DNA from 2 places in the Desulfurispora sp. genome. Region 1 is predicted to be linked to the other one. Evidence: predicted binding sites of a transcription regulator. Region 1 holds the regulator's gene; the other holds the start of a gene.
What was found. Region 1 encodes HrcA, which represses chaperone genes, less so after heat shock. Its sites were predicted from a motif close to TGTTAGCACTCNNNNNNNNNGAGTGCTAACA; they were not measured.
Positions count from the first base shown of each region.

Region 1 (3,487 bases):
CGGCGACGTAACCCGCAAGCGCAAGCTGCTGGAAAAACAAAAGGAAGGTAAAAAACGCCTCAAGCAGGTGGGCAGTGTGGAAATCCCTCAGGAAGCCTTTATGGCGGTGCTCAGCATTGACGATGAAAAATGAGCTGGCCCTGTACATTCACGTCCCCTTCTGCCTGGCCAAATGTCATTATTGCGATTTTGTTTCCTATACTTACTCTGATGAAGCAGCCGGGCGCTGGGCCGTCGCTGTAAAGCAGGAATTGGCTCTGTGGGCCCGGCTGCCTGTTTGTAGCGGGCGTACGCTGGCTACCATATATATAGGGGGAGGCACACCTTCGCTGCTGCCGGCGGAAACGCTCGGCAGTGTGCTGACTGCTGTGCGGCGCAATTTCGCGGTTTACCCGGCAGCCGAAATCACTCTGGAGGCCAACCCCGGTACAGTGGAGCCGGACAAGCTGACCGAGTGGCGCCGGCTGGGGGTGAACCGGCTGAGCGTGGGAGTACAAAGCCTTGAGGAAAAGCATCTGCGTTTTTTGGGCCGACGGCACACAGCGCAGCAGGCCGAGGAAACTGTGCAGGCCGCCCGCGCGGCCGGATTTGCCAATATCGGCGTGGACCTGATCTACGGGATACCGGGGCTTGGTGGCCGGGAATGGGCCGATACATTGCGCCGGGTGATGGACTGGCCGGTGACGCACCTTTCAGCCTATGCCCTGACCGTGGAGCAAGATACCCCGCTGGGCCGCCTGGTGGCCGCCGGGCGGGTAATCCTTCCCGATGAGGACGAGGTGGCCGATCAGTATGAACTGCTGCTGGAAGTGGTGCCGGCAGCGGGCCTTAAGCAGTATGAGATAGCCAATTTCGCCCGTCCGGGGCACTCATGCCGGCACAATTTGAATTACTGGCTGGGGGGAGAATACCTGGGAGTGGGGCCGGCGGCCTGGTCTTATCTGGCCGGACACCGCTTTGCCAATCCGGCGGAACCGGCGGACTATATGGGCCTGGTGGCGTCAGGTACTACTTCTTTCCATCTGGCAGCACCCCTGGAGCCACGGGAGGAACTGGTCGAGGCCTTGTTGATGGGCCTGCGGCTGCGCCGGGGGATAGACCTGGCCGCCTTCCAGCAGCGTTACGGTGTGGATCTGCTGGCCGATTACCGGCCGGTGATTTCCCGCTACGTCCGGCTGGGGCTGCTGGAAATGGTGGGGGGTTTTCTGCGCCTGACCGGGCGAGGACTGCTGCTTTCCAATGCGGTGCTGCGAGAGCTGGTCTGATGGGCCGGCAATGCTTGACAATTGCGCGCGGCGGTGATATTTTTTAACCAGGAGCTTTAGCACTCGCCATATTAGAGTGCTAACAGGAGGTGTCTGATATGAAAATGGACGCCCGCAAACAGCAAATCCTGATGGCCATTATCACCGATTATATTGCTACTGCCGAGCCGGTAGGCTCGCGCACTATTGCCAAAAAATACCGGCTGGGGGTGAGCCCGGCCACCATTCGCAATGAAATGTCCGACCTGGAGGAAATGGGTTATATCGAGCAGCCGCACACTTCGGCCGGGCGGATACCTTCGCAGCGGGGCTATCGCTACTATGTGGACTTTCTCATGCAGCGACAGGAACTGACTCCGGAGGAAGAAAACATTATTCGCCGGGGTTATGAAACCAAAGTGCGGGATGTGGGACAGGTGCTGCAGATCACCGGACAGCTTTTGTCCCAGATTACCAATTACGCGGCGGTAGTGGTGATGCCCCGTTTGGATGTGGGCCGCTTCAAGCATATTCAGATGGTGCTGTTGGACCCGGGCAAGGCTCTGGTAATCGTGGTGCAAAACACCGGTACGGTGTTGCACCGGATTTTTGATGTACCCCAGAGCATCACCCGTTCCGATCTGGATTTAATCAGTCAGGTGCTCAATGCCAAGCTGGCCGGCCAGAATATGGAAAGCATTAAGATGACCCTGATCCGGGAAATCTACTTTGAACTGTCCAAGCATAAAAACATTCTGGACCTGGCCATGCACCTGGTGCAGGAGAGCCTTGTCCCGGGCCGGGAGGATAAAATTTACCTGGGCGGTGTCTTCAACATCTTAAACCAGCCCGAATTTCACCATGTGGACCGGGTGAAAACCCTGCTCAGCCTGCTGGAGCAGGAAGAGCTGCTCTGCAGCCTGCTGGAGAACCAGAAACCGGAACAGGGTGTGGCGGTGCGCATTGGCAGCGAGCTGGCCCGGGAGGAGATGTCGGGCTGCAGTATGGTGCTGGGTACCTATCAGGCCGGTGGGCAGCCACTGGGCACTCTGGGTGTGATTGGGCCCACCCGCATGGAGTACAGCCGGGTGGTCAGCGTGATGGAGTGCATGACCCGCTCGCTTTCCGAAGCGCTAGATAGAATCCTGAACAACAGAAAAAACTAATCTTTGAGGGGGCTGTGCCTTGAGTTTGAAGCAGCAGGCCAGTGCCGGGGCCGAAGTCAATGAATCCATGGCTGCCCTGGTAAACAATGCCAATGCCGTGCGGGCCATTGCGGCGGCGGTGGAAGGTACGCTGGGGCCGCGGGGTCTGGATACCATGCTGGTGGATAAGTTTGGCGAAGTGGTGATTACCAACGATGGTGTGACTATCCTGACCATGATGGAAGCCAACCACCCGGCGGCCCGCATGGTGATCAATATTGCCCGGGCCCAGCAGGAGGAAGTGGGTGACGGCACCACTACTGCCACCGTCATGGCTGGCGCCATGGTGGCCGCCGGGGTGGAGCAAGTGGCCCGCGGGGTACCCGTATCGCGGGTGATTGAGGGGCTGAAGGCCGGGGTGCAGGAGGCGCTGCAGTATATTGGCCGGAAAGCCCGTCCGCTGGTAGAAATGGAAGATCCAGCCCTTTGGCAGGTGGCACTGATTGCCGGACGGGAACACCGGGATATTGCCGAGCTGGTGGTGCAGGCGGCCCGCCTGGTGGGGCGCGAAAAACTGCTGGAGCGGGGGTATAAATTTGCCGATAACATCACTGCCCGGGCGGGAGCGGAAAACCAGGTTCTGACCGGCATTATCATTGACAAGGAGCCGGTCAATCGCCAGATGCCCCGGGAGGTTGAGGATTGCCGGATACTGGTGATTGACGATGCGCTGCAGCCCGAGGAAATAGAAGAGGAAGCTCTGGCCACCGAGGCTGGCTTCGCCCGCTACATGGAACTGCTGCAGCAACACCGCTCGGCAGTGCAGAAAATTATCGATCTGGGTGTAGGCCTGGTACTGGTGGACCGGGGAATTGACGATACGGCCGAGGAGATGCTCACCGATGCGGGCATCATGGTGGTGCAGCGGGTGGCGGCCCGGGAATTACGCCGGGCGGCCGAACACACGGGAGCGCGCATGATCAAGCGCACCGGCTTGAAGAAGGATGTGGACGTGCTGCGCAGCTGGCTGGGCCGGGCCCGCCGCGTGTATCACGATGAAAAGCTGGCGCAGGTCTGGATTGTGGAAGGTAACGGCAA
Region 1 is NZ_JBRAJI010000001.1:95,715-99,201, reverse strand. Features, by position in the region: gene lepA (translation elongation factor 4) at 1-133, shown strand, start outside; gene hemW (radical SAM family heme chaperone HemW) at 123-1,265, shown strand; gene hrcA (heat-inducible transcriptional repressor HrcA) at 1,364-2,410, shown strand; gene ACUVTU_RS00535 (TCP-1/cpn60 chaperonin family protein) at 2,430-3,487, shown strand, end outside.

Region 2 (3,487 bases), on a different contig from region 1:
TTCTTTCTTCACGCGCACCTTGGAAGCTTTGCCCAGCATATCCAGGGTAGCCTTGTCCAGCTTCAGGCCAACTTCCTCGGTGATCACAGTACCGCCGGTCAGGATGGCGATATCCTCCAGCATGGCCTTGCGACGGTCGCCAAAGCCAGGGGCCTTTACAGCAACGCACTGGAAGGTGCCGCGCAGCTTGTTCAGCACCAGGGTGGCCAGAGCTTCGCCTTCCACATCTTCAGCAATGATCAGGAGCGGCTTGCCAGTCTGGACCACTTTTTCCAGAATGGGCAGGATGTCGGCAATAGCCGAAATCTTCTTGTCGGTGATCAGCACCAGCGGATCGCTGAGCACGGCTTCCATCTTGTCGGTATCGGTGATCATGTACGGGGAGATGTAGCCGCGGTCGAAGTTCATGCCTTCCACCACTTCCAGGGTGGTGGCCATGCCCTTGGACTCTTCCACAGTGATAACGCCGTCTTTGCCCACTTTTTCCATGGCATCGGCAATCAGTTCACCTATGGAGGTATCGTTGGCCGAGATGGAAGCAACCTGGGCGATGGCAGCCCGGCTTTCCACCGGCTTGGCGGCAGCTTTGATGCCTTCCACGGCTTTTTCCACAGCCTTTTCAATGCCGCGCTTGACAATCATGGGGTTAGCGCCAGCAGCCACCACTTTTAGACCTTCCCGCACAATGGCCTGAGCCAGCACGGTAGCGGTGGTGGTACCGTCACCGGCCACATCGTTGGTCTTGGTGGCCACCTCCTTGACCAGCTGGGCCCCCATGTTTTCAAAGGGGTCCTTGAGCTCGATTTCCCGCGCGATAGTCACACCGTCATTGGTGATCATGGGGGCGCCGAATTTCTTCTCCAGCACCACGTTGCGGCCCTTGGGGCCCAGAGTGACCTTTACGGCTTCCGCCAGGGCGTTAACACCGCGCTCCAGAGCACGGCGCGCTTCTTCCCGGAAAATAATTTCTTTACCGGCCACTGCACATTACCTCCTTGGAAACAGAAAATTTAATGGTTCTTGCTGTTTACTGATTATGTTAGACCTGTGCTGGTATCAGTGCATCAACCAGCATACTGTGAATTGCCCGGAAAACTACTTACTTTTCAATGACGCCCAGAATGTCGGCTTCCCGCAGGATCAGGTATTCCACATCGTCAATTTTGAACTCGTTGCCAGCATATTTGGAAAACAGCACCTGATCGCCCACTTTCACATCCACAGGCACCCGGGTCCCATTGTCCAGCAGGCGGCCGGGGCCAACAGCGATCACTTCACCCTTCTGGGGCTTTTCCTTGGCGGTGTCCGGCAGGACGATGCCTCCCCTGGTTACTTCCTCGCTGGGCAGCGGCTTGACAACCACCCGTTCACCTAACGGTCTGATCACTGAAAAACCCTCCCTTTAATTAATGGTTAAATTATTATGATTACTGGCTGGAATTATTGTTAGCACTCATTCAAGGAGAGTGCTAACATCCAAGTAATATAATATAGAACGAGCAAACCAAAAGCAACCACCCCTTCAACCAGAATTCACCCCTGGTGGGCGAAATTAACCAATGAGCAGAGATTATCTTTTGATTTCTCCTTCTATATTGCCACAAAAACTTTTTCCATTTCCTCCAGATTATATTCTGACCGTTCTTTCCAGCTTTTATACCATGTTCATGCTAATTTTTCCGTTATCAGGCAAACAGCCCCGTACTGTCCGAGCCAAATCCAGTACCGCTCCAGGCCGGGAAAGGGGCTGGCGGCTCGCCCGGGCGGCCCGTCCCGGCTAACCCCGGGCACACTCGCCAGCCCGCCCGGTCAAAATGTCCAGCCCGTGGGGCAGAGCGGGCATAATGGCCTCCAGGCACTCCTGGACTGCTCTGGGGCTGCCCGGCAAATTGATGATCAGAGTGCGATGGCGAATACCGGCCACCGCCCGGCTGAGCATGGCCCGGGAGGTCTTTTTAAGACTCACCGCCCGCATTACTTCGGGTATACCCGGCACCTCGCGCTCCATGATTTCCCGGGTGGCTTCGGGAGTGACATCCCGCGGCCCGAAACCGGTACCGCCCGTGGTCAGAATCAAATCCAGCCGGTCGTGGTCCACCATGTGCAGCAGGCTCTCCTTGATTGCCTCCAGCTCATCGGGCACCACCCGGTAGTCGGCCACCTGCCAGCCCTGGACCGCCACCATCTCCCTGATCACGGCGGCGCTCTGGTCCTGGCGCTCTCCCCGCGCCCCTTTGTCACTGGCGGTCAAAATACCCACGCGATACATCACAACACCTCCGGCATACATCCATGCTTTTTTCGGACTGCCTTCACAGCAATATATAACGAAGCGCCACTCAGGCAAATGTTCAACAAAGTTGCACTTGTTTCTTGCTGAATCAACCTGCCCGGTATAAAATCAGTCTAACAGCCAACGGTGTCCGGAACCGCTTATTCGGGCGGTTGCCACAACCGACACACCCAGAAATGCCTGTCCTGATGGCAGAAAGGGGATTGTCCGTGTCCAGCCTGACCCGAGAACAGCCCATCCACCGCTATCAAGACGGCCACATCACCCCGACCGGCGACCTGCTGGTCCGCGAGGTGCCCCTGACCTTATTCCTCAACGACAGCGAACTGGCCACCCTGGTCTGCTCACCGGGGGCCTGGCGCGAGCTGGCCGCCGGCTTTCTGCTCAGCGAGGGGTTAATCCACAGCGCGGACGACATCGCAGAAATCACCCTGCGGGAGGACGAGGGCCTTTTGTGGGTGCAAACCGCCCGCCCAGTACCCCAGGTGGAAAATTTCTTGCGCCGCCAGCTGGCCAGCTGCTGCGGCAAGGGGCGGACAGGGCTGTATTTTGTCAATGACGCCGCCCAGCTCCAGCCAATCCGCTCCCCGGCCCGCTTTGCCGCCGCCGACATCCTGACCGTCGCCCGGCAGCTGGAGGAAAGGGCCCGGCTGTTCCGGGACACCGGGGGCGTACACAGCGCCGCCCTGGCCGCCGGCGGGCGGCTGGTGGTGATGTACGAGGACATCGGCCGGCACAATGCGGTGGACAAAGTGCTGGGCCACTGCCTGTGGCAGCGGCTGCCGGTCCAGGACGGAGCGCTGGTTTTAAGCGGCCGGGTTTCTTCGGAAATCCTGATCAAGGCCGTCCGGGCCGGCCTGCCGGCCGTGATCTCCCGCGCCGCCCCCACCGCTCTAGCGGTGGATTTGGCCCATGACTTCCAGGTCTGTCTGATTGGCTTTGCTCGGGGTGAAAGGTTTAATGTGTACAGTGGGCAGGAACGGGTCTTACTCTAAAAGCACACCCGCCGCGCCCCAATCGGTTGTTTGAGCCGACACCGCTCCAGAAAGAGCCCCCAGAGCTCCACCTAAACTTCCACCCCGCAGCTCCACATCACCCGGCCGCAGTCGCGCAGGTCGTAGCCGCCCAGGGCGCGCACCGCCTCCCGGAAGGCCGGGTCGGCCATCACAGCCAGCAGGCGCTGGATATACGGTG
Region 2 is NZ_JBRAJI010000021.1:6,161-9,647, forward strand. Features, by position in the region: gene groL (chaperonin GroEL) at 1-981, opposite strand, end outside; gene groES (co-chaperone GroES) at 1,100-1,387, opposite strand; gene mog (molybdopterin adenylyltransferase) at 1,778-2,269, opposite strand; gene fdhD (formate dehydrogenase accessory sulfurtransferase FdhD) at 2,503-3,288, shown strand; gene ACUVTU_RS07250 (molybdopterin biosynthesis protein) at 3,360-3,487, opposite strand, start outside.
Region 2: a site for HrcA is predicted at 1,445-1,475, ahead of groES (co-chaperone GroES). Genes of this name have one in related genera too.